Linked DNA regions of Acidicapsa ligni. The protein of the gene in region 2 interacts with the protein of the main gene of each other region in a pairwise test. Links are inferred from orthologs where the notes say so. Each region holds a gene or a part of one and is shown on either strand. Other genes may lie near its edges.

Region 1 (5,691 bases), on a different replicon or contig from region 2:
GCACCCATACGGTTTTTCCATCTTTGCGGATAACCTTACGCTCTGCCTGATACGAGGCTTCGGTACTCCCGGGCATCAAGTCAATCCGCTGCTCATGATTTTTCCGGAATTCCGGCGCCACAAAAGCATCTCCTTTTGTGCCGATCAGTTCGTCGATTTCATATCCCAGGATCTCGGCTGCTTTTTGATTCATGGAGAGAATCGTCCCGTCCAGCTTGAAAATTCCCATTCCGACGGATGCGGATTCATATGCCTGATGAAATCGGCTCTCACTTACCAGCAAATCATGGGTGGCTCGCTTCAACTGTTTTTCGGTGCGAATCCGCTTCCAGTCTATCCAGATGAGAAGAGACAGCGAGGCAAGGGTGATTGCCAGCAGCGCAACCAACTCGTGCAATGCTCCGTTGAGAGCGTTCGAGACTTCCTGAATATGTTCGGCGGAGGCTTTCTCAAAGGCGGTGCTTGCATCATTCACGGCCTGCTCTACCGGGAAGAATTCTTCTTTTCCCAATCCCTCATGCGCCCCATACGATTTCGGCGTCTGGCTGCGCATTTCTGTCTTAATGAGCAGATCTCGTTTCGTTTTATATTGTCCCCACTTTTGTTGGAACAGCTCCTGACTGCTGCTGGGAATACCGAGTTGTGATACCTGGCTCGACAACAACTCAACTGTGGCATCCCCCTGGTTCAGCATTTGAATCTCGCGCTGCAACTGGTCTGGCTTGCCTGTCCCCAGCAGGATGCGAAGAAACCTGCGGCGGCTCTTCTGAATCTCGTATTGCAGTTCACCTTCAAGGCGAATTCCCTGCACATCAATCGCATACACATCATGCAACAACCTGAGGTCACGGCTGACCATGGGAATTGTATGCAGAGAGGCGAATCCCAATGAAACGGCGAGAACTATCACCGCACCATAACGCACGTTTGAACCCGTCATTAAGACAGAGAAAAAACGTGCTTTGGCCGAATCTATTTGGGACCAAGATAGAATCACAGGATATAAGTTACTACGGTACTACTATTGTGCCCTTTTATTTCGAACCAAAGTACCTAATTCGTATCTTGTATGTTGATCTCGGTCATCAACTGTAAATACGGACAGAATCGAACCGTAAAATATACCGCACAACGGTATAGATGTTAGAAATTAAATTGCCCGGCTGCAGTTGAACTGCAGCCGGAGCCTATCTTTTTACATATCTTGATTAGATATCCAGATTTTTTACGTCGAGAGCGTTATCTTCTATGAATTTACGCCGCGCTTCTACATCTTCACCCATAAGTGTGGTGAAGATATGTTCGGTCTCGGCGATATCTTCGAGCTTGACCTGGAGCAATGTGCGAACGGAGGGATCCATGGTGGTTTCCCATAGCTGGGGAGCGGTCATTTCTCCCAACCCCTTATAGCGTTGTACCTGGTAGTCGCGCTTGCCCTGCTCAACGACGTAATCGAAGAGTTCGCGGGCGGTCTGCTTTTCTACTGGTTCGCGGTTTGCGCGAGCCGACTTTTTGCTGCCTTTGGTTGCAGCAGCGGCGGTGGTCGTTTCAGCAGCTTCTAGGGTTGCGTCCGCTTCGTCTTCTGCAACTTCGGCCACAGTCTTGCTGGCGTACTCGATAAGGAATGGTGGCTCAAGCTGATCTTTGATGAGGGCGAACTTGGCCATCATCTGCCGATATTCGGGGCTGCCAGCCAATGTCCAGTCGATATTTCGAATTGCGCCCTGCGAATCCGTAAAGCTCAGGGACCAGGTGTGATGCTCTTCATCCCGCTTTGGCTCGCCGAGTGCCTTGAACTGGAACTGATCGACAAACGGCACCAGTGCGGCACGCAACTCCACCAGCTTTACAGGAACTTCGCTCTCGGAGGCCGATTCAAAATCAGCCCTCTTCGTAAGCTCGGCCTTGGCAAGCAGTTCGGTAATTTTCTCGTTCCGGATGCGCTTGTCAACCTTGTCGAAGAAGCCGAGGTACTCGTCGAGGTGGCCCATAAACCGAGTGAGCGTGGCACCATCGATCGTTTCGGCGTGTTCGCCGTGACGTACGACAATACCTTCGGAGGCGCGCTTCACCATGACCTTCAGGAATTCCCGTTCGTCCTTGATGTATTGCTCAAAGCGCCCCTTCTTGATCTTGAAGAGCGGTGGTTGAGCGATGTACACGTGTCCGCGCTTGATCAACTCCGTCATGTGCCGGAAGAAGAAGGTCAGAAGCAGGGTACGGATATGCGAACCGTCCACGTCGGCGTCTGTCATGAGGATCAGCTTGCCGTAGCGCAGCTTTGAAGGATCGAAATCGTCTTTGCCAATGCCACAGCCGAGGGCGGTGATCATGGCACGGATTTCCTCATGACCCAGCATCTTGTCGTAGCGCGCTTTTTCGACGTTGAGAATCTTACCCTTCAGGGGGAGAATCGCCTGGAAGCGGCGATCGCGGCCCTGCTTGGCTGTTCCGCCTGCCGACTCACCCTCGACCAGGTACAGTTCGCAGCGCTCAGGATTGCGTTCGGAACAATCAGCCAGCTTACCCGGCAGGCCGCCGCCATCCAATGCACCTTTGCGACGAGTGAGGTCGCGCGCTTTGCGAGCCGCCTCACGCGCACGGGCCGCGTCGATGGCCTTATTAATGATCTTCTTCGCGATCTGTGGGTTCTGCTCAAGGAATCCGCCCAGACGCTCATTTACAAAGGCCTGTACGATACCTGCGATGTCGGAGTTGAGCTTGCCCTTGGTCTGGCCCTCAAACTGAGGCTGCGACAGCTTCACGCTCACCACGGCGACCAAGCCTTCGCGGACGTCGTCCCCGGAGAGATTTTCCTTCAAGTCTTTGAACAGGCCAAGCGATTGCCCAATGGCGTTGATGGTACGGGTCAGAGCCGTCCGAAAACCGGAGAGGTGGCTGCCGCCATCAACGGTGTTGATGTTATTCGCAAAGCTAAAGACTGAGTCGGAATATCCGTCGTTGTACTGAAGAGCAATGTCGATTTCTACGTTGTCGCGAGTTGCTTCCATCGCGATCGGCTTTTCATGCAGCAGAACTTTGCCCTTGTTCAGATGGCGGATAAATTCCGAGATACCGCCCGCATACTTGAACTCCGTCCGCTTGGCTTCGCCGGTCTTGGGATCTACGGTGCGTTCGTCGGTAAGGGAGATTTCCAGGCCCTTGTTCAAGAAGGCGAGTTCGCGAAGACGCTGGGCCAACGTGTCGTAGTTGTATTCGGTGACAGTAAAGATTGTCTTGTCGGGGAGGAAGTGGACCTTGGTTCCACGCCGCTTCGTGGTCCCGGTCTGTCGTACTTCTGTTGTGGGGTCCCCGCAGGAGTAATCCTGCTCGTAAGTATTGCCGTCACGCCAGATTTCGACGTCGAACTCCTGGCTGAGCGCGTTAACGCAGCTCACGCCTACTCCGTGGAGTCCGCCGGAAACCTTGTACGTGGAAGAGTCGAATTTGCCCCCGGCGTGCAGTTTGGTCAGAACGACCTGCACGGCGGGCATCCGCTCTCCGTTGGGCAGTGTCTTCATGTCTACCGGGATTCCGCGGCCATCGTCGATTACGGTCACGGAGTTATCGAAGTGGATGATTACTTCAATCCCAGTGGCATAACCGGCAAGCGCCTCATCGACGGAATTATCGACCACCTCATACACCAGATGATGCAGGCCCATTTCACCGGTTGAACCGATATACATGGCGGGGCGCAGGCGTACTGCTTCCAGGCCCTCAAGAATCTTGATGTTATCGCTGGTGTAAGTGCCACTATTGGCAGGGGTCGTGCCGGAATGAGGAGATTCGAAAAGATTTTTTGTCGACATAGGCTCGCTAGACAGACGTGGTGCACAGAGAAATTCTTTTATTCTTAAATCTGCCGGGTCGCTTGATGCGTTCCTTGAGGAAGTGCTGGCTGCGATCGCTGGTATTCCCGGCGGAATTTCTGGCTGAAGAGTGTCTTCCAACCACTGGTTGTCTACTTGAATTTTAACACGTTGAGGTAGTTCAAGGCGCGTTTTCGGTACCCCGAGAGACGGACGATGAAATGGCGGCTCGTAATCTTTAATTAAAAATTTTAGATTACTAAAGGAAGGGTGACGCTAGTAATTTTATTATTGAATGTTTATTAATTACGTTGAAATTACTGGACTTAACGCTAAACTACAGTCTACTTCTATCGTAAGCGGGTAATTTTACCGCCTGCTACCGCTTTGGAGATCATCCCGATGAAGCTTCCTATCCGCATGTTTGCCCTTTCTCTAGCCATCGCTGGAACCTTTACTGGAACCACCGCGCCCAGGGCTTCTGCAATTCCGTCCATTGTTACGAATGCCGCCCCAGGTCCGTTACCTCTCTGCAACCCCCTCGCGCAGGACTGTCCCAACATCCGCTAAAGAAGCTCTAGCACAAAAGTGCCAGCACGTGGCGCACGAATTGATTGAGCGGCTCCATAAAACACGCTATTCTGTAAGTAGTCTCAGGATGGTCGGAGCTGTCACATGTCATTGTCTCTAGCCCAGGCAGTAATCTTACATACCGATGTACTGGTTTCCGTCATCCTCTGTGCGGTCTTCTTTAAGCCTACGTTGCGGAAGACTTACCCCAGGATTACAGCGTACCTCTGCGTTCGCGCTGTTACCGGGGTAATCATTGATTTTCTCTTCTATGGGCCTCTGCTAGCCAGTCCTTCGCTTTACACGAAAGTGCATTTCGTCGTGTACTGGGCCAGCTCCATGATCTCTGCCGCACTTTTGTTCCTCTCGTGCCTGGATGTCTATCGCGAAGCCATGAGACCTCTGCCGGGATTGGCCAGGATGGGAACAGTGGTTTTTCGCTGGGCGTCCCTGGCATCCATCCTGGTAACCGCTACATCGCTCACTACTGTCACTTCCGGACCGTCCATTGCGGTAAATATTTTTACCCAAATCATGCGCTGCGTCGGAACGGTGGAGCTGTGCCTTCTGGCCTTTTTGATCATCAGCATGAAGGCAATAGGCTTGTCGCCTCGCAATCGCCCGTTCGGTATCGCTATCGGGTTAGGTGTTATGGCCGCGAGTGACTGTACCCAGACATTTGTAATGTCGATGCATCCAGGACTTGGAGCTCCCATTCAACTGGCGGTGCAGGGATTTGAAGTTGCAGCGATTGGCCTGTGGCTGTTTTATGGAGCTCTCCCGGAGCCAGCACGTAAGCCCGTGACGCTGCCGGTTGAATCGACGATCTATCGCTGGAACCAGATTGCTTCCGCTCTTGGGCACAAGGGAACCCAGGTCACGGTACAGCCTGCGCCGAGCTTCTTCCTCGTCGATGTGGAGAAGGTTGTCGAACGGGCCTTTGTTCGCACGTTGAACGGCAAGGAATCTGAGTCCTAAATCCGAATCTTTTAGACAAGCAGAAAGGCCGGAATCTCCCAGAGATTCCGGCCTTTCTATTTGTCTCTCGAAACCTGTCTCTCGAAGCTAGTTCACGAACTACAGAACTGCGAGCGGTTCGACAAAGGCAAAACGGCCCTTGTTGCCACGATCGCGGAACTGCACGGTGCCGCTGATCTTGGCGAAGAGAGTATCGTCCTTGCCGATGCCTACGTTCAGGCCTGGCTTGATTGGTGTTCCACGCTGCCGAACGATGATCGTGCCGCCGGTTACGACCTGACCGCCGAAAGCCTTGACTCCCAGCCGCTGGGCATTTGAGTCGCGTCCGTTT
Region 2 (5,996 bases):
GTGACGGTTATTGTCGGGTGGGACGTAAGCGGTAGTGCTCGGCAGCGGAACCTTGGCGGCGTTCGGTGATTTGAAGTTGAAGGCAGAGGTGAGATCGCCGGAAACAGCACGGCGCCAGGGGGTGATATTTGGCTCAACCAACTCCGGATTATGAGGGCCAAAGCGCTTTTCGATGAAGCGAATGATCGAGGTGTGATCGAAAAGTTCGGAGCTGACGTAGCCGCCTTTGCTCCAGGGGGAGATGACGATCATGGGCACGCGAGCTCCCATGCCGTAAGGGCCGGCTGGATATTCGGAATCACCCTCGAAGATTTCGTTCACGGTGTCGATGGTGGACTTACCGAGCGCGTCGGATGGGGGAACGGTGGGGGGAACAGAGTGATCGAAGAAACCATCGTTCTCGTCGTAGGTGAGCAGAAACGCGGTCTTACTCCAGACTTCAGGATTCGAAGTCAGCGCTTCGAGGATTTGCGATACATACCACGCGCCGTAGTTTGCAGGCCAGTTCGGGTGCTCGGTATAGGCTTCGGGAGCAACGATGTAGGAAACCTTAGGGAGCTTGTTGGTGGCAACGTCTTTGCGGAATTCATCAAAGAGTGTGCCGCCGGTCAGGATATCGGTACCTGTGAGAGCGGCCTGATACAGAGGGCTGCCGGGCTGGGAGTTCTGGTATTGGTGGAAGTAAAGCAGCGAGTTGTCGCCGTAGTTTCCAATGTAGGCGTTGTCGCCGGTCCAGCCCCAGGAGTTGGCGGCATTCAGACCTTCTCCCTGGTCCTGATAGATCTTCCATGAAACGCCGGCCTTCACCAGACGTTCTGGGTAGGTTGACCAGTCGTAGCCTGCCTCGGCATTGTCGATGACGGGACCGCCATTCTTGCCGTCGTTGCCCACCCAGCCTGTCCACATGTAATAACGATTGGGATCGGTGGGGCCGAGGAGCGAGCAGTGATACGCGTCGCAGATGGTGAAAGCATCGGCGAGGGCATAGTGGAATGGGATGTCGCTTCGATTGAGATGAGCCATAGTGGTTGTTCCCTTTTGCGGAACCCACTGGTCATGATTGCCCTCATTCCAGGCGCCGTGCGTTGTGGTCCAGTCATGGGCCAGATCCTGAATGAACTGGAGTCCGAGGTCGGGAGCTCCCGGATGAAAGGGCAGCGTGTAACCGCCTGAGGGGTTGGGCTGGTACCAGACTGGATCGCCGGAGGGAAGATTTACAGCGCGTGGATCACCGTAGCCGCGAACGCCGCGAAGCGTGCCGAAGTAGTGGTCAAATGCACGATTCTCCTGCATCAGGATGACGATATGCTCGACGTCTTCGATCGTTCCGGTTCGATTATTCGCTGGGATTGAAAGTGCTTTGGCGATGCTTGCCGGAAATGCTGCACTCATTGCGCCCGTGGTCAACAACTGAAGGAATGTACGACGGTCAGTAGGCATATGAATTAATCACCTCGTGAAGTGTCCTGGTCAACTTCGTCCCCGAAGCTATGCTTCCTGTATTGCTGCGACATGACGGCATTGTTGCAATTGCATGACTACGATTTGCAGAGGAATAGGCACGAGGCTCCCTTCAGGCATAGTTGTCGTCCGGAAAAATCCCTTTTATCAAACACAAGAGCCATCCACTGAGTGGATGGCTCTTGTGTTTTGCAACTTGCTCTATTAAATAACTTTAGGACGTGACTTCAGGGCCTGAATTGCTCCAGCACTACTGCAGTAGTGTGCCCTGATCTTCTTCCTTGATCTCTTCCGCAGGAATGACGACTGCGGCGGCGACCTTGTCATCTGGTTCGAGGTTAAGCAGCTTAACTCCTTGAGTGGAGCGGCCTGCGGCGCGAATGGTCTTGGTGTCGATGCGGATCATCTTGCCAAACTGGCTGATGACCATCAACTCCGAGGTTTCATCCACGGGAAGGATCGCTGTAGTCTTGCCGACTTTTGGCGTGGCCTTGAGGTTATTGACGCCCTGTGCTCCGCGAGCGGTGAGGCGATATTCGTCGATATCGGTGCGCTTGCCGAAGCCGTTTTCAGTGACCGTCAGGATGAGTGATTTGCTGACGCCGAGACGCTCATCGAGAGCCTTCAGGGACTTCCATGCGTCATCGACTGCCTTGTCTGCCACTTTTTCCGCAGCCTTCAAGACTTCATCTTCGGAATCGCCATGTCGCCTGTCTTCGCGCGCTTTTTGCAGGGCATCCTTCGCCAGCGAGAGTTCGTTGCGAAGAGCGACGAGTTTGTCGGTCATGTTGAGCGCGGCGGCGTACTCATCGCGATTTTTATCGCGTGTTTCATCAGAGATAGTGATGGCTACTCCGATGACTTCGTCGTTCTTCTTGAGCGAAATACCCTTGTTGCCAGCGGCATTACGGCCCATGGGACGAAGACCGATACCGCTACGTTCTGCGTCGTACTCTTCGAGGAAGCGGATGGCCATGCCCTCGCGGGATGCGAGGAAGATGGTCTGCTTACCGTCTGTGATTGTGGCCTCGATAAGATCGTCGCTCTTCTCGATGGCGATGGCGATGATGCCACGAGCCATGACGTTGCTGAAGTCCTTGAGCGGGGTCTTCTTTACGATGCCGTTGCGTGTGGCGAAGAGAATGAACTTGCCCTCTTCTTCAAGATTGCGAACGGGCAGGATTGTGACTACCTTTTCGCCCGGCTGCAGATTCAGGAGACTCTGCATGGACTTGCCTTTGCCTGCGGCGCTGACATCGGGAATCTCGTAGACCTTGAGCCAGTAGACGCGGCCGGTATTGGTGAAGCAGAGCAGGTAGGCGTGCGTGGAGTCGATGATGAGCTGGGCTACGAAGTCTTCTTCGCGCGTCTTCATGCCGGTGCGGCCGGTGCCGCCACGACGCTGCTGGCGATAGATGGAGATCGGCGTGCGCTTGAGGTACCCCTGGTGCGAGACGGTGATAGCGACCTGCTCGTCGGCGATGAGGTCTTCCATCTGCAACTCGGCGGTCTCGTCGACAATGACTGTGCGGCGTGCATCGCCGTACTTGTCGCGAACGTCTTCAAGCTCCTTGACGATGACTGAGCGCAGCTTGGGCTCGCTGGCGAGGATGTGTTCGTATTCTGCGATGCGGATACGAATCTCGCCGAGTTCCTTGAGGATTTCGTCGATGGAGAGCTGGGTCAGACGATACAGTTGCAGTTCGAGGATGGCATCGATCTGGCGATAGGTAAGGCCGAGCTCTTCGCCGGGCAAACGCTGGCGATCGAGGTTGACGACAATGTCGGCGCCCTTGCCCCAGACGTAGAGATTTTCGCGGGCTTCGGCGCGAGAGTTCGATCCACGAATGATGCGAATTACAGTGTCGAGATTGTCGAGGGCAATTTTGTAGCCCTCCAAGATGTGTTCGCGCTCTCGGGCTTTACGCAGGAGAAACACGGTGCGGCGGCGAACAACTTCAATGCGGTGATCGATGAAGCAACGGATGGCCTGAGCCAGTCCCAGCTCTCGCGGCTGGCCGTTGACCACCGCGAGGAAGATCATGGAGAAGCTCTCCTGCATCTGGGTGTGCTTGTAGAGCTGGTTCAGCACAATCTCAGGCTGCGAGCCGCGCTTGAGTTCGATGACGATGCGCATGCCGTCGCGATCGCTTTCGTCGCGCACGTCGCTGATCTCGTCGATGATCTTGTCGTTCACAAGCTCGGCAATGCGTTCGATGAGCTTGGACTTGTTCACCTGGTAAGGAATTTCGTTGACGATGATCGCCAGCTTTTCCTTGGTGATCTGCTCCGTGCCGACCTTGGCGCGCATCAGGAAGCGTCCGCGGCCCGTGGTGTAGGCCTGGGCGATGCCGGTCTTGCCGAAGATAAATCCGCCGGTGGGGAAATCCGGTCCCTGCACGTGACGCAGAACATCGATCAGGCCAGCGCTGGGATTGTTCACCAGGTCGATGGTGGCGTTGATGATTTCTGTGAGGTTATGGGGCGGAATGTTGGTCGCCATACCGACGGCGATACCATTGGACCCGTTGACGATCAGGGTCGGGATACGCGTGGGCAGGACGGATGGTTCGGAGGTGGACTCGTCGTAGTTGGGGACGAAGTCAACGGTCTCCATGTCGATGTCCGCGAGCATTTCGCCAGCGATACGCTGCAGGCGGCACTCGGTGTAACGCATGGCCGCCGGCGGGTCGCCGTCGACAGAACCGAAGTTACCCTGGCCATCGATCATGGGATAGCGCAGAGAGAACGGCTGCGCCATGCGGACCATGGTGTCGTAGATGGCCGAGTCACCGTGGGGATGGTAGACACCCATGGTCTGGCCGACTACCTTGGCGCACTTGGTGTACTTCTTGTTGTGCTCCAGGCCCATCTCGCTCATGGCGTAGAGGACGCGGCGATGGACTGGTTTCAGACCGTCGCGCACATCCGGCAGAGCACGCCCGATGATGACTGACATCGAGTAGTCGAGATACGAACGGCGCATCTCGTCTTCGATGTTGATGGAAACGATGTTAGACCCGCCATTCGGTGGGCCGCCTGCTTCAAGAGGGAGTTGTGGATTGTGATCGTCTGCCATAAATGTTTGCGCCAGCGAAGGGGCGGGAAAGGTGCAGGAAGATATTTGCCAGGGCTTCGCTAGCTATGTCTCTTAGTCTAGGCTTTTCGACGCATAAGAGCAAGGTTAAAAGATAGCAATAAGTCCTTATAATTCCTTAACTTACGCGCCAGAAAAGAATGCCTGAAAAGAGTATCGGCCTAACATCGTTGCCGGGGTTCCGGGTGCGTGTAATTTAGAGGCGTCGCGACCGACATTTTCTATCTTGTAAATGCCTGGGTTAGAGTTAGTTCCCTTTCTGATTCGCGTGTCTAAGTGGCCTGCGCGGCGCGTCCAAAAAATCGTGGGAGTTCTTCATTTGCATACAACTAACGCGAAAGATCCGGCCATCAGAGCGTGCAGGAGGATTCTATATGCCAACGAAAGCAGCCAAGAAGACATCCGCTCGTAAGTATTCGCCGGGCGCTTCAAAGGATGTTGAGGTGGAAATGAAAGCGATGAAAGAAGGAACGCTCAAAAGCGGTCGGAGCGGGAAGAAAGTGACAGACAAAAAGCAGGCGATTGCGATTGGGCTTTCAAAGGCCCGGAAGGAAGGCAAGAAGGTTCCGGCGCTGAAATCATAGGGGCATTTCTCCCTGGCCAGAGTGGGCTCAGAGCAGTCCGGGCAGGCTGAGCACGCAGAAGATGGCTTGCAGAAGCACGACGGCACCAGCGGCCGCGATGGCCAGCCTGCCGCGCGGGCTTTCGTAAGCGTCGGCAAAGACTCCACCGATGAATGTGAGCAGGAATGGTTGCGCCCAGAGCCACGGAGCGCCCGGTACGCCGGAAGTCATCAGGACGAAGAGCAGGATGGCTGTCAGCAGCGGCGCTGTATTGCCGAAGTAGAGAGTCTTGCGCAGTCCCAGGTAGAGCAGCAGAGCTGAGACGGAGGCGATGGTGATGCCTGCGTTGCTCAGCGTCCAGAAGAAGCGGTGGGCAGGCTCAAGCGCGAAACCTAGCTGGCCTGCATCGGACCGGAAGATGTAACTGAAGGCGTCGGGTGAGAATCCGTAACATGCGAAGAGCAGCAGGACAGACCCGATGGAAGCGACCAGGAGAACAGGAAGCAGCTGGCTGCGGCGGCCTTCTGCAATCCACAGCATGAGCACAAAGCCCAGACCGGCGAGCAGAGGCAGCGCGGCGATATGGGAGGCTGCGACAATTCCGAAACAGAGCGTCAGCAACACCATGCGCGGGCGCCATTTGCGACGTGGGCCTTGCATGGCATGTGCCATACCGATGCAGGTATAGATGCCGCCGAAAAATCCGAGCGCGGTCAGAATTTCAGGATTCGGCGCAATCGAAGCGCGCAGGATTGCCGGGGAAAAGCAGTAGAGTGTCAGCGCTGTGTATCCGCCGAGATTGCCAAAGAGCCGCCGCGTAACCCACCATAGCGCTCCGCCAAGAATCACCGACACGAAAAGAAAGGGCAGACGCA

Evidence for each region.
Region 1: the proteins of gyrA (region 2) and gyrB interact in binary tests that used the Escherichia coli proteins (3 or more experiments, as listed by UniProt). The link is inferred for Acidicapsa ligni from one-to-one orthologs.

What each region holds. Positions count from the first base shown.
Region 1 is NZ_JAGSYG010000001.1:64,872-70,562, forward strand. What follows is about bases 1,009-4,131. They hold gyrB (DNA topoisomerase (ATP-hydrolyzing) subunit B), read right to left. Parts: upstream 3,813-4,131; coding sequence 1,209-3,812; downstream 1,009-1,208. Also shown: OHL19_RS00295 (putative bifunctional diguanylate cyclase/phosphodiesterase), read right to left, coding at 1-859; OHL19_RS00305 (hypothetical protein), read left to right, coding at 4,215-4,382; OHL19_RS00310 (hypothetical protein), read left to right, coding at 4,488-5,360; rpmA (50S ribosomal protein L27), read right to left, coding at 5,460-5,691. UniProt on the Escherichia coli protein: DNA gyrase negatively supercoils closed circular double-stranded DNA in an ATP-dependent manner to maintain chromosomes in an underwound state.
Region 2 is NZ_JAGSYG010000004.1:376,358-382,353, reverse strand. What follows is about bases 1,512-4,939. They hold gyrA (DNA gyrase subunit A), read right to left. Parts: upstream 4,541-4,939; coding sequence 1,712-4,540; downstream 1,512-1,711. Other genes in these bases: OHL19_RS15835 (DUF6496 domain-containing protein), read left to right, coding at 4,933-4,939. In the rest of the region: OHL19_RS15845 (phosphocholine-specific phospholipase C), read right to left, coding at 1-1,440; more of OHL19_RS15835, read left to right, coding at 4,940-5,142; OHL19_RS15830 (glycosyltransferase family protein), read right to left, coding at 5,170-5,996. UniProt on the Escherichia coli protein: A type II topoisomerase that negatively supercoils closed circular double-stranded (ds) DNA in an ATP-dependent manner to maintain chromosomes in an underwound state.